3 regions of the Bacillus sp. NEAU-Y102 genome follow, and region 3 is predicted to be linked to each of the others. Evidence: riboswitches for the same ligand, from Rfam matches in the RefSeq annotation. Region 3 holds a riboswitch; each other region holds the start of a gene.
What was found. A riboswitch is a leader RNA that binds a small molecule or an ion and turns the genes downstream of it on or off. The one in region 3 is predicted to bind cyclic di-GMP.
Positions count from the first base shown of each region.

Region 1: it holds a riboswitch for cyclic di-GMP, as region 3 does, so the genes downstream of both, ACYFX0_RS08740 (SpaA isopeptide-forming pilin-related protein) here and ACYFX0_RS11765 (WxL domain-containing protein) in region 3, are expected to answer to the same signal.
Region 2: it holds a riboswitch for cyclic di-GMP, as region 3 does, so the genes downstream of both, ACYFX0_RS22230 (methyl-accepting chemotaxis protein) here and ACYFX0_RS11765 (WxL domain-containing protein) in region 3, are expected to answer to the same signal.

Region 1 is NZ_JBTWFK010000002.1:447,636-452,274, forward strand. Features, by position in the region: gene ACYFX0_RS08740 (SpaA isopeptide-forming pilin-related protein) at 1-2,956, opposite strand, end outside; cyclic di-GMP riboswitch class I at 3,017-3,109, opposite strand; gene ACYFX0_RS08745 (TetR/AcrR family transcriptional regulator) at 3,282-3,818, opposite strand; gene ACYFX0_RS08750 (hypothetical protein) at 4,270-4,639, opposite strand, start outside.
Region 2 is NZ_JBTWFK010000009.1:108,317-112,955, forward strand. Features, by position in the region: gene thiE (thiamine phosphate synthase) at 1-275, shown strand, start outside; gene ACYFX0_RS22225 (anaerobic C4-dicarboxylate transporter family protein) at 392-1,705, opposite strand; cyclic di-GMP riboswitch class I at 1,987-2,071, shown strand; gene ACYFX0_RS22230 (methyl-accepting chemotaxis protein) at 2,206-3,948, shown strand; gene ACYFX0_RS22235 (non-ribosomal peptide synthetase family protein) at 4,084-4,639, shown strand, end outside.
Region 3 is NZ_JBTWFK010000003.1:446,669-451,307, forward strand. Features, by position in the region: gene ACYFX0_RS11755 (WxL domain-containing protein) at 1-129, opposite strand, end outside; gene ACYFX0_RS11760 (cell wall anchor protein) at 166-483, opposite strand; gene ACYFX0_RS11765 (WxL domain-containing protein) at 523-3,105, opposite strand; cyclic di-GMP riboswitch class I at 3,258-3,346, opposite strand; cyclic di-GMP riboswitch class I at 3,414-3,502, opposite strand; cyclic di-GMP riboswitch class I at 3,571-3,659, opposite strand; gene ACYFX0_RS11770 (ATP-binding protein) at 3,926-4,639, opposite strand, start outside.

The DNA.
Region 1 (4,639 bases), on a different contig from region 3:
AAACATTTGCTTTTCCATCTTTATCTGTCGTTACTTTTGTAACTTCATTACCCTTTTCATCTTGGACGATGAATGTTACTCCCGCTAACGGTGCTTTATTATCTTTATCTATCTTTGTTATCTCTACATTTCCCGTATCTACCATTTCATTTTCTATTTTTAATGATAGAACTTCAGTCATGCCTTTTTTGATTTCAAATAATACTGGATCTGTTAGTTTCTTATAGCCTGGTAAACTTTCTTTCTCTACTAATTTGTACTTTCCTACTGATAGATCTGAGATTTTTGCTTTACCATCTTTATCTGTTTTTACTTCCTTTACTACTGTTCCAGCTTCATCTTGCACTTCAAAGACTACGCCTTTTAATGCTTTTTTGTTGTCTTTATCTACTTTTGTAATTTCTACTGAACCTTTATCTAACTGTTCATTTTCTACTTTCAACGATAGGACTGTTGTCATACCTTTTGTAATTTCGAATGATACTGGTTCTGTTAGCTTTTTGTAGCCAGGTAAACTTTTCGTCTCTACTAATTTGTACTTTCCTACTGATAAATCTGAGATTTTTGCTTTACCATCTTTATCTGTTTTTACTTCTGTTACTACTTTTCCTTGCTCATCTTGCACTTCGAAGACTACGCCTTCTAATACTTTTTGACTATCTTTATCTATTTTTGTAATTTCTACTGAGCCTTTGTCTAACTGCTCATTTTCTACTTTTATTGATAAAGCTTTTGTCATACCTTTTGTAATTTCAAATAGTACTGGTTCTGCTAGATTTTTGTAACCTGGTAAGCTTTTCGTCTCTACTAATTTGTACTTTCCTACTGATAGATCTGAAACGTTTGCTTTTCCATCTTTATCTGTTACTACTTTTCTTACTACGCCATCTTTCTCATCTTGGACTTCAAATTCGACACCGGCTAATACTGCCCCGTTTTCTTTGTCCACTTTTGTAATTTCTATATTCCCTTTGTCTACCATTGCATTTTCCACTTGTATTGGGAATATGCCGTCCCCTGTTACATTTACTTCGAACTCTGTTTCTTTTAATTGGTAGCCTTCAGGTGCTTTTGTTTCTTTTAAAATATATTTTCCTGGTGCTAACGGTTTAGAGATTGCCTTACCATCTTTATCTGTAACAATATGTTCGACTACTACACCGTCTTTTACTATATCAAACTCTGCATTTTCCAATGGTTTTTCACCATTTTCCGAATCAATTTTCTTTACTTCAATTTGACCCTTTTGCATAGTATTTTTAATTTCAATTGTTTTTGTTTCTCCAGCTTGAAGTGTAACCTCTACTGGGCTTGTTAATTTTTGATATCCTTCTGGTGCTACTGTTTCATAAATTTTATACGTCCCAGGAGCTAAAGTTTGAGGTACTGAAAAACCTTTTTCGTCCGTTTTTAGTTTTGCAACAACTTCATTTGCACTATTTCGAACTTCAAATTCGGCACCTTTTAACCCTTTATTCGGATTCTCAGAATCTGTTTTATGAATCAATACTGTACCATCTTTTGGAGCTTCAGGCGGCGTAATAGTTACTTCTTTTGATGTTAATGTTTTATCATCAAAATGCAATTCCGCTTTATTAGGAATCTTCTTATCTACGTAAGAAGATAAGTCTGCATTATTTTTTATTTTCGCCTTGATACTGAGATTGATTATCTGGTCTTCATATGACTTATAGTCAAAACTCTCACCAAAAGTAAATGTTACTTCACTTCTTTGTTTATCTATATTTAACGTTCCTTTAGAAGTAATATCTTGGCCATTTTGATCATACACTTTTGCCTCTAATACTTCTAAAACATCTTCTAAATCATCACTAATTACCATAGATGTGTATTTAGGAGGATCGTTCGGTATATGTGTACCAACTTGGTATTGAATAACTTGATCCATTTGTGTTAACTGCTCATTCTCTACAAGCTTGCCATTCTCATCAACTATATTTTTTTCAATGCTAGGTGGATTATTGTCACCTGAACCGGATCCTCCTCCACCACTTACAAATACTTGTCCTACTTTTTCTTCAGTTTTAATATTTTTACCTTCTAATTTCACAGTATTTTTATGAGGCTTTGCAGCAGGATTTGTAACCTTTGTTTTATATCTTAAAATATAACCTTTTGAACTGTCTGGAAACTCAATTGTAAATCCAGTCTTCGTTGCATTTATTTTAATGTTAGATAAATCTGCTGGCTTAATATTTGTTGGTGCATAACCATCTTCAAATACAGCCTCTTCTAATACTACGCTGTCTGTAATTAACTCATGCCCAGGTCCTAATGTATCTGTTAATTTAAGATCTTGCATTTCTGTTCCAGTTGCATTTACGTATACAAGCCAATCAGCAATTGAAGGATCTTCTTGATTATAAGAACCCCATTTCAATAAATTTTCCGTATTGGGCTGTGGCTTCGGTCTCTCTGTCGTATTATTTACACTTACTTCTTTATTGACGATTTGACCATCAACGTTAAATTCTAATGGAATTTCTTTAACACCATCATATGCTTCTAGACCAAAGTAGAATTCTACGAATAAAGAGCCTTTAATGTTATTCTTTCCTTCTACGTAATCACCCATAGTACACGTTAATAGACCCTTTTTCATCTCACATGTACCAACTGTTTTTCCTTCAGCATCTTTTAAAGGAAAACTCATATTCATAAGGTCTTTTCGAAACTCTTTTGGCATATCAATTGTGAATTGATCTCCACTTTTTATTTTTTCTTTAGCTGACCACTTCACTTCTACTTTCATACCATCTGAGGCTTGATACGGTTCAGATGTCGTGCCATCAGTACGGGAAATATTAATTTCGTCCACTGGACTTTTCATCACAGCAGCTTGAATAACTGGAGCCCACACATTCAGCACTGAAAATAATACTAGAAAAACTAATGAAACCATTGAAATATGCCTTTTAGTACTTTTCATTTGCATAGTTCCCTCCTATTTTTTTATATTTATATAACAAAAAAAGACCGTCCGGTTGCATCAAAAATGTGCAACCAGACGATCTTAGTAACCAATATGTATTACCGTAGACTCTAAGCTTTGCGGCCTATCCTTTCGAATAGTGTGCTAAAAATATCTTTTATTCTTTTTTTGTTTCATTTTCCTCTTAAACCAAATATTACTATACCGTCTGGACGGTTATAATTCAATACTCTATAAAATTGTTCTATTTTTCTAATAAAAAAAACAATTCACCACTACATTAAATAAGTAATGGTGAATTGTTTTCGCATTATATAGTTCGTATATTCTATTTATACGAATTATCAATAAGAGCTTGAATCACTTTTTCTCTTAACTCGGGGCTTAGTCTGCCAACCCCTAAATATTCCGAATACCATAATCCATCTGCTGCTAATCTAATAATTGTTGCACAAACTGAATCTATCTCATCGTTTTCTATATTCTTTTGCAGTTGCTGAAATGATTGTTGTAATGGCTCAAGTAATTCAGGTTTTAACATGAATGCTGCCATCATACTACTAGACAACTCTTCTGTTCTTCTCTCATTACTTAATCTTTCCTCTACAAAAGAGCGAACCCATCTCCCTTTCCTCTCTGAGTCTTCCGCTACTTTATTGTAAATAGCGCCCTCATAATCCTCTATCCCTCTGACTATCATACCTTCTATTAAAGCTTCTTTATTTGCAAAGTGATACAATAATCCACCTTTACTTACACCCGCCTCTTTTGCCACTGCTTCTAAGGTTAATTTAGCAACCCCTTTACATTGCACAATTTGAGAAGCGGCCGCCAAAATCTTTTGCCGCGTTATGCTGATACTCATTCCTTTTTAAAACCCCATTTCTACTAAATTTATATAAATACGAATCTTATTTTTAATATTGTTGATTACTACTAAGTATTTTCTTTATACAACAAAAGCTTCATTACCTTTGAATTTTTAGTTACTTATTCTATTAAAAATTTCCATATCATTCAATATGATAACATTAAATACACAAAGTCGACTATACATCTATACTTTTGTATTCATTCCTAATATATCCATCAATAAAATTTACCGATGTAGTCCTCCTTATTACTTTATAAGACGGCAGTAATTCTTTCAGCATTAAATAAAAAATGTTATTACTCCCATCGAATCGAGTAATAACATTTTACTTAACAAATTCGCGGCCAACTAGCATCCTTCACATCTTCACTAGTCGGTTTTCTAACTGATCCAATAAAGTGAAACTTTATATCCGCAACATGGACAGGTGTATTTCATTTTGTCACTCCATTATTAACTTGTTTTCCCATATATTCCGACTCACAAAGAATGTAACAGCACAAATCATAGTTATCCCTATGAAAAATGTATTAGAATCTTCATATGTAGTTGGAATGCCTACCGTTACGAAAACAATACTAAAAGCTAAAAATAGATATAATAATAAAGATATAATATAGCTTAGTTTAAATCGTAAAATGATACCTCTAAACAATAGCTCACCAAGTAGACAGCCACCTAAAATAATAGGTACTCCGAAATACAATGTAAGGACTCCCATTTGCGCAGTAGATTGAATTATCTTTCCAATTATGTTCGGCGAAACCAGCTCACTATCGTTTCCCATCCTATCATATAAATCAAGTGCTGTT
Region 2 (4,639 bases), on a different contig from region 3:
AAAACGGAGCAGATTATTTAGGCGTTGGACCTATTTTCCCAACGAGTACGAAAAAAGATACGAAAGCGGTTCAAGGAACGAAAGGATTAGCTTATTTTAGAGAACAAGGAATTACAGTGCCAATCGTTGGTATTGGTGGGATTACAATTGAAAATACAGCGGCAGTTATAGAAGCGGGTGCGGATGGTATTTCAGTTGTTTCAGCAATTAGTTTAGCTGAATCTGCATATGAAAGTACGAGAAAATTAGCTGAAGAAGTAAAGAGAAGTTTGTAGAAAAGGACATGTAGTATTTTAAGTGCTACATCGAGAAGTAGACTGCCCAAAAAATTTAAACAAACGTTTGATTAAAAAAGCACAAACCTTTTTAAATAAAGGTTTGTGCTTTTTCTTTAAAACATAATTGAAATTAAGAGCATTCCAATTCCGATAGAAGTAAATGTTGCAATTAAGCCTGGAATCATAAAGCTATGATTTAATACGTATTTACCAATACCTGTTGTACCGGTACGGTCAAAGTTAATGGCAGCAACGATTGTCCCGTAGTTTGGAATGAAGAAATATCCGTTTACTGCAGGGAACATCGCAATCAGTAGTGCTGGTGGAATACCAAGGGATAGTCCAAGTGGCATTAAGGCACGTACTGTTGCTGCTTGGCTGTACAGTAAAATAGATAGAATGAATAGTGCGATGGCAAATAGCCAAGGTGCACTTGTTACTAAATGCTGAATGGATCCTTGAATCATATTTAAGTTTCCATTAAAGAAAGTATCTCCCATCCAAGCGATACCGAAAATAGCAACAACTGCTGTTGCTCCTGCTTTAAAGACGTTACCAGACACAATGCTTTCTACATTTGGTTTACAGAAAATAATAATAAGAGCCGCGATAGTTAACATAACCATCTCAATTGTGTTCGGCATGGAAAGACGGGCTAACTTCCCATCAACTATCCATCCTGGACGAAGTGCTTCAAATGAACCAAGAAGTACAACAAGGAAGGTTCCTACAAGGAAAAGGATAACTGATAATTTTGCGCCCTTTACACCTACAAATTCTTTTTTCTCTTCAAGCTTAGGAATCATTCCTTCTTTTAATCGTTTTAAGTATTCAGGGTCTTCATTTAATTCTTTTCCCATCTTACTAGCAACGAATGCTGCTAACATACAAGCAATGAAAGTAGAAGGAATACTCACTTTTAAAATATCTAATAAAGTGATTTTATAGTCAGCTAACATTGCTAAAAGAGCAACTGTGGCAGCTGAAATTGGGCTAGCTGTAATTGCTTGTTGAGAAGCGATTACGGCAATCGACATTGGGCGTTCCGGTCTAATCCCTGATTCACGAGAGACTTCTGCAATAACAGGAAGTACAGAATAGGCAACGTGACCAGTACCTGCACATAGTGTGAATAAATAAGTAACAATTGGAGCAAAAAAAGTAATACGCTTTGGATTTTTTCGTAATGCTTTTTCAGCTAGGTGAACAAGATAGTCCATTCCTCCAGCAGCTTGCAAAGCACCAGCGGCTGTAATTACTGCCAAAATCATAAGCATTACATCGATAGGAGGCGCGGTCGGTTGTAAGTGGAAGACAAAAACGAGTATTGCCATACCAACTCCACCCATTACTCCTAAACCAACTCCGCCTAGGCGTGCACCAATAAAAATACAGAGTAACAAGGTAAGAAATTGTAGCCAAAACATGATAAACTACCTCCGAAATTCATTAGTTAAGATATATTCGAATAGTTTAATTTGAATGAAAATTAAATAAATACCCGAAGAAATCCTTGTTATTTATACATTTTTTATTATATAACACAAAAAAAGTAACATTCACGTACTTTTTGAAATTATTTCGAAAAAGCAATTCTTTAAAAATTTGTATTTATATCTCTAAATAAGTAGACATTTTGATTTATATGTTGTAACCTTTGATAGAGAATATATGATTCTCATAGAACTCCCATATCGTTCAACTCGTTCAGCGAGAAAGGCAAACTGATGGAAACATGAGGACGCAAAACTACAGGAGCTAAGGTCGAAAGGCTATGCTAGCCAGTTACCGGACGGATAGGGTTGGTCTTGGCCAATGCTTTTACATTGGCTTTTTTTTATTCTCGAACATATTGAGAAACATCTTTAAACAAAATATTCATATATTTTGTTTTTTTATTTAGTATCATTAAGGAAGGTGGATATTAATGAAAAAATATTGGCATAAGTTATCGTTCCTTCAAAAGAACGTCTTATTAACCGTATTAGTTATTTTGACACTTGTTGGAAGTATGGGCGCGTTAAGTTTCAACATGTTTCAAAATAGTATGATGTCTTTATTTGAAAGACAGTCTATTGAAACAGGAGAAATAGTGTTGAAAAAATTGGATGTAGAATTAGTTAGAGACATGGCGAAAGATCCTACAGCCGAAAAAGTGAAAAAAGAAAAGTTAACAGAGAAATTAGATGAAGTGTCAAAAGAATTGAAAAGTGTTGGACAAACGTATGTTACAGGAGCAAAACCGAATGAAAAGCGGGAATTACAACTCGTTGGTTTGACTACAGAGTTAACAAATGCATTCCCTATAAAGCCGGGAGATTATTATGAACAACCCGCTCATTGGATGAAGGCATACGATAAGGTCATTGATACGAAAAAGGCCCAAATGACAGAAGTATATGAAGATGAAATAGGTTCGTGGGTGACAATATTAGAACCAATTACAGATGGAGAAAACAATATTGTTGCAATTATTGCGGCTGACTTAGATGCTTCCATTGTTCCTATTACAAAAGAGAAGTTTATGATACAGGGCTTACTCTTTATCATTATTTCATTAGCAATTGCGACTATTACTCAATTCTTTATCGTGCGTCACTCGCTAGCTCCATTAAAAGATTTACGAGAAGGATTACGTAAAATTGGTGAAGGTGATTTAAGTATTAAATTAAAAGAAAGACCAGATGATATTGGAATTATTAATGTTTATTTCAATAACACGATTGAAAAATTTAAAGGGATTATAGATAAAGTAAGGCAAACTGCTGAGCAAGTTTCTTCTTCTTCACAAGAATTGTCGGCGAGTACAGAGGAAAACAGTATGGCAGTTCAAGAGATTGCAAGTTCTATTGAAGGTTTAAGAGTAGGGGCACAGTCTCAAAAAACTTCAGTACAACAATGTTTAGGAATTGTACATGGAATGGAAGATAAGGTAGAAGAGATAACTGGGGCTGCAAAACAAGTTGCGGTTGCTTCTGAAGGTATGGAGCAACATTCAATTGAAGGTAATGAAGTGATTGGACAAATTATTAATCAAATGAGTTTAATCCAAAATGCAGTACAGGATTTATCTTCCATCATTTATTCGTTAGAAACAAGGTCAAAAGAAATTAGTGATATCGTAACTGTAATTACAGGTATTTCAAATCAAACAAATTTATTAGCTTTAAATGCTTCTATTGAGGCTTCACGTGCTGGAGCAGCTGGAAGAGGGTTTGCAGTTGTTGCTGATGAAGTACGAAAATTAGCAGAACAAACTGAAGCGTCTGCAAAAGATATAGCGAAATTAATTGGTGAAACACAAGCTGAGACAGAAGATGCTGTAGTTTCAATGCAAAAAGGTTCAAAAGAAGTAGAAACTGGAATTTCACTTGTTCAAAGTAGTGGAGATTTCTTTGAAAAAATTTCAAAATCAGCGCAATCTGTTACAGATCAAGTAAAAGCTGTCTCTGGTAATTCGAGTGACATTTTACAAAATAGCCAGAATATTGTTCAAGTCGTAAATGAATTATCACATATTGCAAATACTTATGCCAACAGCAGTAGTAATGTTGAAGAAAGCATGAAAGAGCAAGAAATATCAGTACAAGATATTGCAGAATTAGCGACTTCTTTAAGTTGGCTTTCTCAGGAATTACAAGAGCTAATTGGTGAGTTTAAAAGTGAATAAGAAGAAAGATCAATTCTAATCGAAGGGGGATCCCCCCTTTGATTATGAATTGAACTAATTTGCCCGTTAATAAGGGATGAAAAAGGTGTGAATTTTCACACCTTTATTATATTTGAGAGAGGAATTTACATAAATATGAAATTAGCAATTTCTTATAATGAGATGGTAAAAGAATTTTTAGGAAAAGTAGAAGGAAGTATTAAAATACCTAAAGATGTTCAAGGAACAGAATTTGGGGTAAAAAGAAAAACTGAACTATTTCCAAATTTGACTCACATTGTAGATTTAATAGGAGCGACTGCAACGTGGTTATATCATATTTCTAAAGAAAAACATATTGTCGTGCTTTATCATGTAAGAGGAAGTTTATTTCCGATTACTATTGAAATTTCTAATTTTCTCTCCTATGAAAGTTTGAATTTACAGATTGAAGAGCAACTGGAACAAATTAAAGAAATGAATGAGGAAGAAATAGAAGAGTTTCAAAACGGTAATACATTATATGAAATGTCACCTATTATTATTGGTGAAACATATTATGAGCTACAAGACACGAATACATTACAATTTGTATTTAGTAAAAATATGCAAAGCGTAGAAATAATATTTAATAGTGTTAATTGGAAAGAGACAACGATTACTCGTTATGCACAACAAATACAAGGTGTTTTAATCAATACATTACAAAATA
Region 3 (4,639 bases):
ATCTTCAATAAACGTTACATCGGTTTTTGATTTCATATTTGCTTTCTCTTCCGCAAATGCTGAAGTTCCTACTGCTGTAACTGATGTTAATGATACTGCACCGATTAATGCTAATTTTGCTAGTTTCATATGTACCTTCCCCTTTTCTCTGTTTTCATCTATTTTTTATTTTGAATACACTTTCTTTCCCCTAATTCTTTTGAATACATATAGAGATAAAACAATCGAAAACAATCCTATATATTGTTTGAAGTCCCGTGTCTGGCCTCCTGTTTTCGGTAAATATTTATCTCCATTTTTATTTTTATCAACTGTCTCTTTTTTTGTATTTATCTTTGTCGGATCAGTTGATGTATTTGGTGTATAGCTATTCGAAAATGTAATACCCGCTTTTGAATTCGTACTTGTAGCCGTTACTACATTTGCCATAAGAAACGGCACACATATAACTGTGGAAACGATAATACCAACTATTTTTTTCATTACTCTCTCCTTTCTAAAATTTATATATTTCATATATTTTTAGAGAGGAGCATCGGTTAATGTCCATTCTAGCTGTCCAGCATATTTTGTATTTGCTTTGACATTCGGCCCTGGTTTTACTTGTAAATGAATTCCCTCGTTTTCCTTCCAATTTAATGAAACCTCCTCGTCGTTTTTAGAAGTATACGAGAATGCTTCTATACTAGAATTACTTAAAGGTGTATCCTTTCCATTTCGTTTGTAAATCAATGCTCCCGTCAATGTGTCATTTTGCGCTGAAGTTAATGGTGTAATTTCCTTTACATATACACTCCATTTTTGCTTTTTAACACGATTATCGGTTACCTTTAAAGAATTTGAAATCGCCTTCGGTGTGTATGTCGTTGTTTTCGATGGAATTGTTACATCTCCAAAGGTAATTTCTTTTGGTACGTCTACTAACTTTAAAGTCCCATCAACGACAGTAACCGGTACTTGAATCTCCGCTTGTACACCTTGCTTCGTTTCAATTACAACCGTTACAGTATGATTCCCTATTGTTTTTGTATCCGGAATATTGATTAACTTCATTACTGATATTGGTTTATCTACATCCAAATTCGTATCTACAGATAAATCTGTCACAAATTTAGAAATATCCATTTTTGTTAAATCTGTTCCTTGCACTACTTTTTGTGGGACTGGTTTCCCAGTCGGAATACCTTTATACCTTATTTTTGCGATTCCATCTCGATTACTATCTTGCCCATTCTTATCGTCATCTAAATAGTTTTTAGCTGACACCGGTATTTCAAGATAACCATCTTTATAATATTTCATTACATCAGCACCTTTTACAGGAGAACCTGTAATTGTCATCTCGTAAATTTTCCCGTTGAATTCTTCTGTTTTTAGCGCATTTGCTTTCGCAACCGCAGTGACCTTATTGTTTTTCCTGCTAATATCAAAGAAGCTACTTACATCATCTCCACTTTCCACATCTTGAATGGAAACATCATTCACAGTAAAATCCTTATTCACTTCACTTTCTAATACAAAAGATTTCGCATAGTGAATATCTTTCGATTGAGCAGGCATATTTTGATATACCTTATAAGAAAGTTGACGGGAATTATCTTCCACGATATCTCCTATTACACTTGGAGCTGGAATTTCAATTTGTGCAATCGCTAATTGGTCGTATGATACATTAACACCTGAAGCATTTAATCTAACTTCTAGCGGTAATTCTGTTAAATTATCAAATGTAATTGTCATATCTGCTTCTGGAGTAGCTACTGGGCCTGCTGTTCCAGAAAACTCTATTTTATTATTCCCTTTGTCTTGATACCTAATTGAACTCGTATCATACACGTATAAATTCGTTAAATGACTACCATCATTACGTAACGTTACATTTTTATAACTATTTATCCTTTTGAAATTCCACATTGCCGTTAATGGTACTTTTTTACTTGTTCCGTGTTCATAAAATTCAAAGGAAGCATTATAAGTTTGGCCTGACCTTCCGTTCCCATATAATTGTAAAAAGTTTTTTGCATCACCTTTAGTTATTGGTGTTTTAACATCTACAGATGAAGCTGTCATAGAGTGAATATTAATACGGACATCAATCCATTTCCCTTGATATTCACCAGCTTTTTTTACTAATACGTACTGTTCTCTATTTGAATTTCTAAATGTATATTGACTTTGACCAGTTCTGTCATTGCTACTACCCTTTACCTCATATGTTACTTGTGGGCTCCAAACAAATCTAAAAGCATATTTACCCGGGATAGAAGGCCCTTCACCTGTTCTATTATTTATTACCTTTACATTTGGATATCTAAGAATACTTGTAACAGGACTAGCAGCTAGTAGAGATTGGCTCTTTAATACCTTCTCAGCTTGAATAGCAGGTAATTCCTGATTATTTTCGTTTACCTTATTGCTCTCTTTTAATTCATTTTCCTTTGATACGAGTTCTTCATTAACCTTTTCTTTCTCTAAAGTCTTCGTTTCTTTTGGAACTTCAGCATTAGTAGGATTTATTTCTTGTTTTTTATTTTCTTCCGATACTTTTACTTTTTCATTTTTTTTTTTCACAACTTCCTCTGAAGCCTTTGGATTTTCATCAGAAATAGCTACATTTAAAGCCTCTTTTTTCTCTACAACATGTAGAGAAGGAGATTCAATTTTCTTTTCATTCCCTTCAAACTTCACTATCGGTTCAAATTTGTACTCTCCAGCTTTTTTCATTTGAATGACTACATATACGTCACCGATAGAATTACTTTGTTCATTCTTTTCAATTTTTACAATGTGATCTTCTGTTACTGAAATGTTTTGAATCGCTTTATTATTTTCATTCATTTTTTTCGTTTCTTCTTCATTAAAGAGCTGTTCATTAGATAATTTCAGCTCGATATTAGCATCTTGTTTATTTGTATTTGTAATCTTTAATACTACATTTTCATCAACTTTTATTTCTTGTTTATCCATATGAACGATTAAACGTCCTTGCTCGTCATTTGTAACCGCATAAACTTTCGTTGCAGAGTAGTCTAGCACACCAACTTGTGTAAATAATATTCCTCCAGCGAGAAGTATACGCCCAAATTTCCCTATTTGATTTTGCAATATACTTCCCTCCCTCGCTTTTTATGTACCGAATATTCTGAACATTAAATGTATTAATCGACTAAATTTACAATCATAATGTGTATTCTGAAAAAATAAAAAGCCTGGTTGCCTTTTCGATTTTCATATATCACAACATGTGTGAAAATCCAAACTGCAACCAGACTATCATAGTAATTTTCATTACCTTAGACTCTTAGCTTTGCGACCTATCCTTTCGAACAGTGTGCCTATTTATTTTTTTTGAGACAACAAAAAGTCCAGTTGCCTCTTCGATTTTCATACACACAACTATGTGTGAAAATCCAAACTGCAACCAGACTATCATAGTAATTTTTATTACCTTAGACTCTTAGCTTTGCGACCTATTCTTTCGAACAGTGTGCCCATTTATTTTTTTTTGAGAAAACAAAAAGTCCAGTTGCCTCTTCGATTTTCATACATACAACTATGTGTGAAAATCCAAACTGCAACCAGACTATCATAGTAATTTTCATTACTTTAGACTCTTAGCTTTGCGACCTATCCTTTCGAATAGTGTGCCAAATATAGGAATTTATTTATCGTGTTTTGAATATACCATTAAAACCCAAAAAAGAAAATAGTTTTTTTAGAAAAAAATAATTAATTTTTATAGTCTAAATTCCCCCCGGAAAATCCATAATGAAAACTTTCAAAAAACATTTTGATATTAAAAACACATCATACATTCTTTATAGATAAAGTGAAACTTTAATCAGCCCTCACCAATCGGGCTGCCCGGCAAATAGCGGGATAAAATAAAAAAACATCACTTCCAAATAAGTGATGTTTTTTGTAGTTAATGCAGTGGTAACATAACCTCAACCGTCGTTCCAGCCCCAACTTCACTTTCAAAACTCATTTTACCGTTGTGATCTTTAATAATTTTTTCTGTAACTACTAAACCTAGACCAGTTCCTGTTTCTTTCGTTGTATAAAAGGCTTCGTTTAACTTTGGAATTTTATCTTTCGGAATGCCGCATCCCTCATCTTTCACTTGAACGATGATTCCTTCTTTTACAGTAACTTTAATCGTAATTGTTCCGCCAACTGACATTGCTTCAATTGCATTTTTAATTAAATTAAAAAAGACCTGTTTTAATCGTTTTTCATCACATGTAATTGATGGTAAGTCTTTACTGTAAATACCTTGTATGTGGACTCCTTGTTTTAAAGCAGGCTTTTCCATAACTCGAATAACATAAGAGATAATTTCTTGTATGTTATGAGTTTCTGATTCTAGTGATTTAGATTTCTCAAATCCACTAAGTTCTGTAGCAATTATATGAATCCGATCTACTTCTTGTTTCATAATATCACTATAAATTTTATCCTCTGGATGCTTGTCTGCTTGTTTATTCACAAGTTTTTTTAAGTTTGCTAAAGGTCTTCTAATCTTATAACCAATAACCGTTGCCATCTTTCCAACAGCTGCTAGTTTTTCTGTTTGTTTTATTTCTTTGTCCATCATCTCAAGCGTACGAACGTAAGACTGAACCCTCAAAAATATAAT